2 regions of the Yersinia alsatica genome follow, and region 2 is predicted to be linked to the other one. Evidence: predicted binding sites of a transcription regulator. Region 2 holds the regulator's gene; the other holds the start of a gene.

Region 1 (5,074 bases), 1.8 Mb from region 2:
TTATTAAACAGCAAAGAAGGGGTTGAAGCATTAGGTCTGGAGCGCGGCGTGCCATTAAGTGCGGCTGCTGTGACCCAGTTACGTGCTAGTGGTGTAATTAAAGATGAAGATCCTTCTGTGGCTGGCTTGAATATGGCGCTGGAATTGCCACATAAAATGACAACTTCACCATACTTTGATGACCCGCAAATTGTTTCTCTGTTCGGTGACGCAATTCAATATATTGATTATGGTCAGAAGACCGTACAAGAAACTGCAGAATACTTTAATAAACAAGGTGACCGTATTCTGAAACGCGCAATGCGTTAATTAATTAGTTTAATTTAACTTAAGCTTCTAATAAACCCTGCCATTAATTTGGCGGGGTTATTTCGTTTTATAAATAAAGATAATAACGACCAATTAGACCGACATCACAATTTAATATTTGTTTAAAAAATTAATCATCAACAAAGATCTGGATCACATAATTATTTATAAATACAAATAGAATGTACATCCACAACAAATGAAACGTTGTTTCTTTATTCGTGAAATTGTTTTTCAATCGTATGTTGATTCTTTATAAATTTGTTAATGACTGTTGCTTTAAATAACCATAACCCTGGGATTATATAAAAAATGAAATTTAAATTACTGACTCTGGCAGTGGCATCTGTAATTAGCTTTAGTTCTGTGGCAACCACAATTGATTACCGACATGAAATGAAAGACACCAGTAAATCAGATCATAAAGACCGTTTACTGATCTCCAATCGCTTTGCTAATGGTTTTGGTTTGTCTTTGGAAGGGAAATGGGGCCAGCATAGTTCCGACACAACTCCGAATAAACCATTCAACGAGCATGTTAGTAATGGTACTGAAGTGGTTGCCAGCTATGTTTACCAATTCAATAAAACATTCTCACTGGAACCTGGTTTCTCATTAGAGTCAACTTCAGACTCTAACAACTACCGCCCTTACCTGCGTGGTAAAGTCGCCTTTACTGATGATTTCTCAACCTCACTGCGTTATCGCCCATATTACAAACGTAACCAGCCAGCTCAAACCAAACAAACAGAGAAGGGCCACGAGTTCACCATGCTGTTTGCCTATAACTTCTTGAAAGACTATTCAGCTGAATATGAATTGAACTACAAGAAATCTGAAGACGAAATTCTGGCAAATAAAGAGAAAGAAGAGTGGAGCCATGACCTGAAGGTCGCTTACAAGTGGGATAAAAACTGGAAGCCTTATGTTGCAATCGGCAACGTGGCAGGTAGCAAAACCACTGACGAGCGTCAAACTCGTTATCGTGTAGGTGTGCAGTACAGCTTCTAATTTTGGCCTTGTAAATAGACGTGTCGTTATAAGTACCCTCATCATTATTTGTTAAATTATGCCCATACCCGTATTACTTTGGGGAAAAGTTGACTCCCGGTCGCTTTTCCCCTTTTTTAAGCCGCGTAATCAGGGCCCCAATATCCAGTCAATCACCTCGCGCCTCGTCCCCTACATTTCCCCCGCAGCACAGATATCACACAGCTGAATACCAAAGCGGAATTTACCTCTCTCAGCCAGAGAAAAATGAGACATTTAGTTACAGCGTAACGGCTATCTAAAGCGAGATAAATCTCATATACTGGATATATCAACAGCTACAGATTCGGAATTCAAGTATGACAGGGGAAGGACACCTTATTTTTTCTGTCGCCTGCGTTATTTTTGCCAAAAAAGTCGGTCTTACCCCTGAACTGGCACATGGCGACTGGTGGCATATTATACCTGGCGCCCTGCTAACTTCCCTGCTGCCAGATATTGATCATCCAAAGTCTATCTTAGGTCAGCGGCTGAAGTGGATCTCAACCCCTATTGCTCGCGCATTTGGTCATCGCGGCTTTACCCATAGTCTGTTGGCGGTGATTGGTGGTATTGCCCTTTTCCAAATGGATATTTCACGGGATTGGATTGTTCCCCCAGATGTATTTCACGCCATGATTATTGGCTATTTTAGTCATCTATTAGCCGACATGATAACGCCCGCCGGAGTCCCCCTCCTCTGGCCTTGCCGTTGGCGTTTTTCTATCCCTATCTTGCGGCCCCAGAAAGGCAATCAATTGGAGCGAGTATTATGTGTGCTATTAGTTTGTTTTTCCGTCTATTGGCAGACTGACACGACAATTCCGCTGCTATCCTATATGGAGCAATTGAAAAACTTTAGACTGTGATCACACTTTAATGAGCAAACTATAACCAATCTGAATACATTCTATACAAATCATGGCAAAAATTTATAAACAATTCTTTTTGGATATAAGTGAGCCATGGGGTAACTGCTACCATACACGGCTAATGACATAATTGACTGTATCTGGCTCTGTTCTATAAAAAATAGAAATAGAGTGCGTAGCCAGTATTTAAAATAATAATTTGGAGATTTGGGGATGAACCTACCGCTTGTGATTAACGTGCTGGTATTTGTGGCACTGCTATTACTGTTGGCACAAACCCGGCATAAGCAATGGAGTCTGGCTAAAAAAGTTTTGGTTGGTCTGGGGCTAGGTGTGCTGTTTGGTCTGGGGTTGCAATGGGTTTATGGTGCAGATAATCCAGTACTGAAAGAGTCTATCACTTGGTTTAATATTGTCGGCAATGGCTATGTACAGTTACTGCAAATGATTGTTATGCCACTGGTATTTGCCTCTATCTTAAGTGCCGTGTCTAAACTGCATAATGCTTCGTCACTGGGTAAAATCAGTGTTCTGACTATCGGCACTTTATTGTTTACCACATTAATTGCGGCATTGGTCGGGGTGCTGGTCACCAATCTGTTTGGCTTAACTGCTGAAGGTTTGGTGCAAGGCACACAAGAATCAGCGCGATTGAGTGCGATAGAGAGTAATTATCTTGGCAAAGTGACTGACCTGTCAGTACCTCAGTTGATTCTGTCCTTCATTCCGAAAAACCCATTTGCCGATTTAACCGGTGCTAGCCCAACATCAATCATCAGTGTGGTGATTTTTGCTACCTTCCTTGGTGTGGCGTCGCTGCAATTGCTGAAAGATGATGTGGCGAAAGGCCAACGTGTTCAGGTCGCTATTGATACCCTCCAGGCTTGGGTGATGAAGCTCGTGCGTCTGGTCATGAAACTGACCCCTTATGGGGTGTTGGCATTGATGACCAAAGTCGTTGCTGGCTCTAATATTCAAGACATCATTAAGTTGGGTAGTTTTGTTGTTGCATCCTATTTGGGCCTGGCCATTATGTTTGTGGTGCACGCGCTGTTGCTGTCTTTCACCGGTATCAATCCACTGAGATTCTTCCGTAAAGTATGGCCAGTGCTGACTTTTGCATTCACCAGCCGTTCTAGCGCAGCCAGCATTCCGCTGAATGTGGAAGCACAAACTCGTCGTTTAGGTGTGCCCGAGTCTATTGCCAGTTTCTCCGCCTCCTTTGGTGCGACTATCGGCCAGAATGGTTGCGCGGGGCTCTACCCTGCAATGCTGGCCGTCATGGTGGCACCGACTGTTGGCATTAACCCACTGGACCCAATATGGATTGCGACACTGGTCGGGATTGTCACTATCAGCTCAGCCGGTGTTGCCGGTGTCGGCGGCGGCGCGACCTTCGCCGCACTGATTGTCTTACCTGCGATGGGCTTACCCGTCACATTGGTTGCGCTGCTTATCTCGGTTGAGCCATTGATTGATATGGGCCGTACCGCATTGAATGTCAGCGGTTCAATGACTGCTGGTACTGTTACCAGCCAGCTAATGAAACAAACAGATAAAGAAATTCTTAATAGTGATGATGATGGCGATTTAGCCCATCAGTAAGCATTGATGTATTGAGTAGTGATAACCCGAGCAAGCCCGTCAGAAGTGACGGGCTTTTTTATTTCTAGCGACATCCATCTTGCAGTTTCAAGTACAGCGAACATCCCCAAAGTCATTGGAGCTACAGGTAGACGGCAAGTGAACAAGTCCCGATGAGCTTACTCATGTACGAGTGAAAGCAGCCAACACCCCTGTAGCGTCAAGTATGCAGGGGACGATATTTCTCCACTAGCGCGAGTGCAATAGCTTCCGTCTCTACATCAGGTACGCCACTGAAATCTTGCGCTCTGAAATGCATCTGAAAAGCCTTAATGACTTGCTTCGTTTCATCATCCAGCTCACCACTCTGGGGGATTTGGTAACCATAGCGAGCTAGCGCCTGCTGAATAACACTGACTGAAGCCATATCTCGCTTATCGCGACCATCGATATACTTTGTGACCGTTGCGTCATCTGGCCACGCACCAATACCAAGCAGTGCCAAACGCTGCCAAGGGAATAGTGGACCGGGATCGGATTTTCTTAGAGGGGCAATATCGCTATGAGCAACAACATCAGTTGGGTCAATATTATAACGTTCAACAATGTCCTTAGTTAGCCGCTCAATCAGTTTAATCTGTGATTCGTTGTAAGGGTACCACTCCCTACCCAGCATCTTCTCAGTGAAGCCCTTATTAACGATTTCAATACCTATCGAGGTATCATTCAGGCTACTACGCCCGTGCCAGTCACTAACACCGGCATGCCAGGCACGCTGAGACTCGGGAACCAATTGCAAAACAACAGGTTTACCATCAAGAGTGTCAGGATGTGTTTTTACCAGATAATGGGCGCTGACCTGTCCTTGCGTCAGTACCTTCAATGATTCAGCATCATCTATCGCGGTATAATGAAGTACCAAGAACCGTACTCGTTCATTTTGGGCAATCGAAGGCATACTGGTATCAACCTTATAATCACCCCGATCGATCAATTTATGCTGATTGTCACGTTGGGAACTACTACAACCGGCTAGCAGCAGTAATATCCCGGCGCTTAATAACTTCCTCATCATATTTCTCCCTATAATATGCTTAAGCACGGTTATAGTGACCCAGCAGAACTAAATGAACTATAAACAATGTTTCTAAATAATAACTATTAAGATTTGAGAAGACTTATACACTAAGTGCCTTGACGTTGCCGTCATGAGGTATGATTGTCAATAAAAACGGCCCCTGATTATAGGAGCCGCATGGGATGGAAAGGAATAAATAGTT
Region 2 (5,074 bases):
CATCGGCGCGACGGAGAAACGCTGTAGGGGATAGTGTGGCTTATCTGCCTGAGTGCTGGAAAAAGTCTGAGCTTGGTGCATTTACTGTGATTTCATCGGTTATTATTGCATCAATTACCCATTGATATTGCGCATTAAACACACGAGATCAAGGGATGGAATGCGTGATTATACCATAGAACCTTGCTATGACTGCCTGAGTGATAGTTGTGCCGTAAAAAGGGAGATATTCCGGTAAATTACCAAAATTGTGACACTCCACTGCCCGGCACTTTTTCACCTATCGGTGATTAACCGTAAATATGATAAAATCTGTTCCATTCAAACGCTGCGGGATGAAACCATGAACTCAATCAATCAGGAAAAGCTGCTTGCTCAGGCTGAAAGCCTTTGCCAACAACGTAACGTCCGGCTGACACCGCAACGTCTTGAAGTATTACGCTTAATGGCACAACAACCCGGTGCAATCAGTGCTTATGATCTGTTGGATTTGCTACGCGTATCGGAACCACAAGCTAAGCCACCAACCGTTTACCGCGCATTAGATTTTTTGTTGGAGCAAGGGTTTATTCACCGCGTGGAATCAGCGAACAGTTATGTGCTGTGCCATCACTTTGAAGAGCCCACTCATACCTCTGCGCTATTTATCTGTGATCGCTGCAAAATTGTGACTGAGCGTACGACTGTCGGCATTGAAGAAGCGCTGGCGCAATTAGCGCAGCAATCAGGTTTTACCCTGCGCCATAGCGTGGTAGAGGCTCATGGCCTATGTGCTGAATGCGGGGAAGTTGAAGCCTGTGAAAGCCACGATCATTGTGATCATGACCACTCTATTGTGGCTAGAAAGAAATAGTCTCTGGCGATAAAAATCAGGCTGTCGTCCGAATGGCGGCAGCGTAATATTAAATTTATAATAATAAAATTTAATACCAACAATTTGAGTTAATAATAATATCCATAGGGTGAGATAGAAATAGAATTAGACACTTCCTTGTGTCTATCGATATGAGAATAGGAATAAATAGAATAAGGTTCGTTATTAATATCACGACTTAATAATATATATTCTATAAAGTGAGAGACCCAATTAACTTATATCGATATCAGTTTAATTCCATTTAACGCTGTTACCAGCGATATTTGCTGTGGTCTTCCCAGGCTTTAACTTCTTTCTCGGCTTGCTCTTTCTGATAGCCGTATTTCTCCTGGATTTTCCCTACCAGCTGGTCACGCTTGCCTTCTATGACCTTAAGGTCATCATCGGTGAGCTTGCCCCATTTCTCTTTCACTTTTCCTTTAAACTGCTTCCAGTTACCATCGGCTTGATCTTTATTCATAATATCTCCGTTACCTTGGAATTAGTCAGTCTATTTAATTAATCACGGTAAACATTCTCTCTTTATAACAGCAACCTTGGTTTAAATTAATCACTCACAGTCATAATTTAAATTAACTCAGGTTGTTTGCTTACCGTGTGAATAACTATAGCAGCTGAGACTAATAATTAAAGCCAAGCAAATATTAATCACTATAAATTGAGCAGAGGATCAAAAATGAAAGCGGGTAATATTCAGTTAAAACAGTAAGTAATAGCTTATTATCGGATTGTTCTCAATCTCAATATAAGCATGAATATATTGGCGAGAAATTAAATAAATTGTATACCCTCCTTGCTCGAAGGGTATACATCAATAGCGAGGATCAGATCCAGTCGCCATTACGGATGACACCAACGGCCAGCCCTTCGATAGTGAAGCTTTGCTCTCGCAAATCGACAATAATTGGCTGGAACTCGGTATTTTCAGGTAGAAGCTGCACGATATTACCTTGTTTTTTCAAACGTTTTACCGTTACTTCATCATCAATACGCGCAACAACCACTTGCCCGTTACGTACATCTTGTGTTTTATGTACCGCCAACAGGTCGCCATCCAGAATACCGATATCTCTCATCGACATTCCATTCACCCGCAATAGAAAATCTGCACTTGGCTTAAACATGGATGGGTCAACTTTGTAGTGCCCTTCGATATGCTGCTGTGCTAGCAGTGGTTCACCCGCGGCCACGCGGCCAATCAGCGGCAAACCATCTTCTTCTTCCATCAGTAAACGAATACCACGGGAAGCGCCAGAGACAATCTCAATAACACCCTTGCGGGCCAGTGCTTTTAAATGCTCTTCAGCGGCGTTAGGAGAGCGGAATCCCAGACGCTGCGCAATTTCGGCACGGGTCGGCGGCATACCTGTTTGCGCTAAGTGATCGCGCACCAGGTCATAAACCTCTTGCTGTCTGGTAGTAAGTGCTTTCATTTCGCCCCCTGTTTGTTTATACAGTCTTGCTGTGAGTATATACAGGTAAGCCGGTATTGGGAACCAAAGAGTGAATAAAAACAGGGATTAATCACAGCTTATTTTTATCGTATTACTCGCTATGCTTAAGGTCATCGGTGTGATGGGGGACATAACTAACCAGCATGCTGCCAAAGTACGGTTACCCATATAAATAGCGCTAACAGAATGGCGAGAAACACTGCGGCGGAGCCCATATCTTTGGCCCGGCCTGAAAGTTCATGAAACTCACTGCCAATACGATCGACCACGGCTTCAATGGCACTGTTGATCACCTCAACAATGATCACTAACACCACACTGCCAACCAATAAAATACGCGCTAAAGCATCTACATCCAACCAGAAGGCCAGTATGATAGCCAGTATGGCAGCCACGGCTTCTTGGCGAAAAGCCGCCTCATTTTTCCAGGCAGCACTTAAGCCTTTCACAGAATAACCGGTCGCTTTAAAGATTCGAGTTAGCCCTGTTGATTGATTCGCCATGATTTATTGCCTTTATCTTAAGTTAATGATGATTTTTGCCGCTTTCTGTTGTCTTATCACCACAGATCTCAAAACCAGTTTCTGGTATCCTTGCGACGAATTGCTAACAAGAGGCTTCATGTAGTTATGTCAGGTTGGCGTAAAATATATTATAAGTTACTGAATTTACCACTTAAATTGTTGGTAAAAAGCAAGGTTATTCCGGCAGATCCTGTGACTGAGTTAGGGTTAGACCCTTCTCGTCCTATTCTGTACGTTTTGCCTTACAATTCTAAGGCCGATTTGCTGACTTTGCGAGCACAGTGTCAGGCACAAGATCTACCCGACCCATTGATTCCATTGGAAATTGATGGTGTACAGCTGCCTAGCCATGTGTTTATCGATAATGGCCCGAGGGTCTTTCGTTATTACGCACCTAAGCAGGAATCGGTAAAAATATTCCACGATTATCTGGATCTGCACCGTAATAATCCAGCGCTGGATATCCAAATGCTGCCGGTTTCGGTGATGTTTGGTCGTTCTCCTGGGCGCGAAGGCCATGGTACACCACATCTGCGTGTACTGAATGGTGTGCAGAAATTCTTTGCCGTATTGTGGCTGGGCCGCGATAGTTTTGTGCGTTTCTCGACCACAGTATCATTGCGCCGAATGGCCAGTGAGCATGGTACCGATAAAACTATCGCCCATAAGTTGGCACGCGTCGCGCGGATGCACTTCTCTCGCCAGCGTCTGGCCGCAGTAGGCCCAAGCTTGCCGGATCGTCAAGACCTATTCAAAAAGCTGCTGGCTTCCAAGGCGATTGAAAAAGCCGTGGCAGATGAAGCACGTACCAAGAAAATCTCCCACGAGAAAGCACAGCAAAATGCCATTACGCTGATGGAAGAAATTGCCGCAGACTTCTCTTATGAAGCCGTGCGTCTGTCTGACAGGGTACTGAGCTGGACGTGGAACCGTTTGTATCAGGGTATTAACGTCCATAATGCCGAGCGTGTGCGGCAGTTAGCGCAAGATGGCCACGAAATTGTCTATGTGCCTTGCCATCGCAGCCATATGGATTACTTGCTGCTTTCTTACGTGCTTTATCATCAAGGGCTGGTACCGCCGCATATTGCTGCCGGTATTAACCTTAACTTCTGGCCTGCTGGCCCGATTTTCCGTCGCTTGGGTGCCTTCTTTATCCGCCGTACCTTTAAAGGCAACAAACTCTATTCAACCGTGTTCCGCGAATATCTGGGCGAACTGTTCACCCGGGGTTACTCAGTGGAATACTTTGTTGAAGGTGGTCGCTCGCGTACAGGCCGTTTGCTGGAGCCTAAAACCGGCACACTGTCGATGACTATCCAAGCCATGCTGCGCGGTGGTTCACGGCCAATCACCCTAGTGCCAATCTACATTGGTTATGAACATGTGATGGAAGTGGGCACCTACGCCAAAGAGCTGAGAGGAGCCACCAAAGAGAAGGAAAACCTGTTGCAGATGGTGCGTGGCCTGCGCAAGTTGCGCAATCTGGGCCAGGGCTACGTCAACTTTGGTGAGCCGATCCCGCTCACGACTTATCTGAACACCAATGTGCCGCAATGGCGCGATGCTATCGACCCCATTGAAGCGCAGCGTCCAAGCTGGTTGACACCGGCGGTCAATGATTTGGCCGGTAAGATTATGGTTAGAATTAATAATGCGGCGGCGGCAAATGCCATGAACCTGTGTTCTACCGCATTGTTAGCTTCACGTCAGCGCTCACTAACTCGCGAGCAACTGCTTGAGCAGCTCGATTGCTATCTACAATTGATGCGCAATGTGCCTTATGCAAAAGATGTCACCGTGCCGGATAAAACGCCGGAAGAGTTACTTAATCACGCCTTGAATATGAATAAGTTTGAGGTGGAGAAAGACAATATCGGTGACATTATCATCCTGCCACGGGAACAAGCCGTGCTGATGACCTATTATCGCAATAATATCCAGCACTTGCTGATGCTGCCGTCGTTGATTGCCAGTATGGTGATGTACCACCGCCGCATTACTCGCGCTGAGTTATTGCGTCAAATCAGCATGATTTATCCGATGTTAAAAGCCGAACTGTTCCTGCATTACAGTAAAGAACAGCTGCCACAAACATTGGATACTTTAATTGATGAACTGGCTCGCCAGCAGCTGATTTGTGATAAAGGGCATGAATTGGTGCTGAACCCAGCCCGTATTCGCCCTCTGCAATTATTGGCAGCAGGTGTGCGTGAGAC

What was found. The regulator LexA, encoded in region 2, represses DNA repair genes until DNA is damaged. The targets are predictions, from matches to a motif close to TNCTGTATGTACATACAGNA.
Region 1: the regulator LexA is predicted to act here: its motif matches at 1,620-1,639, upstream of N0H69_RS13070 (metal-dependent hydrolase).

The regions. Positions count from the first base shown of each region.
Region 1 covers NZ_CP104006.1:2,935,649-2,940,722, reverse strand. The annotation lists gene N0H69_RS13080 (ABC transporter substrate-binding protein) at 1-309, shown strand, start outside; gene N0H69_RS13075 (oligogalacturonate-specific porin KdgM family protein) at 622-1,320, shown strand; gene N0H69_RS13070 (metal-dependent hydrolase) at 1,659-2,207, shown strand; gene N0H69_RS13065 (L-cystine transporter) at 2,424-3,815, shown strand; gene N0H69_RS13060 (N-acetylmuramoyl-L-alanine amidase) at 4,015-4,866, opposite strand.
Region 2 covers NZ_CP104006.1:1,135,417-1,140,490, reverse strand. The annotation lists gene dusA (tRNA dihydrouridine(20/20a) synthase DusA) at 1-81, opposite strand, end outside; gene zur (zinc uptake transcriptional repressor Zur) at 344-853, shown strand; gene N0H69_RS04920 (CsbD family protein) at 1,128-1,337, opposite strand; gene lexA (transcriptional repressor LexA) at 1,702-2,310, opposite strand; gene N0H69_RS04910 (diacylglycerol kinase) at 2,466-2,834, opposite strand; gene plsB (glycerol-3-phosphate 1-O-acyltransferase PlsB) at 2,961-5,074, shown strand, end outside.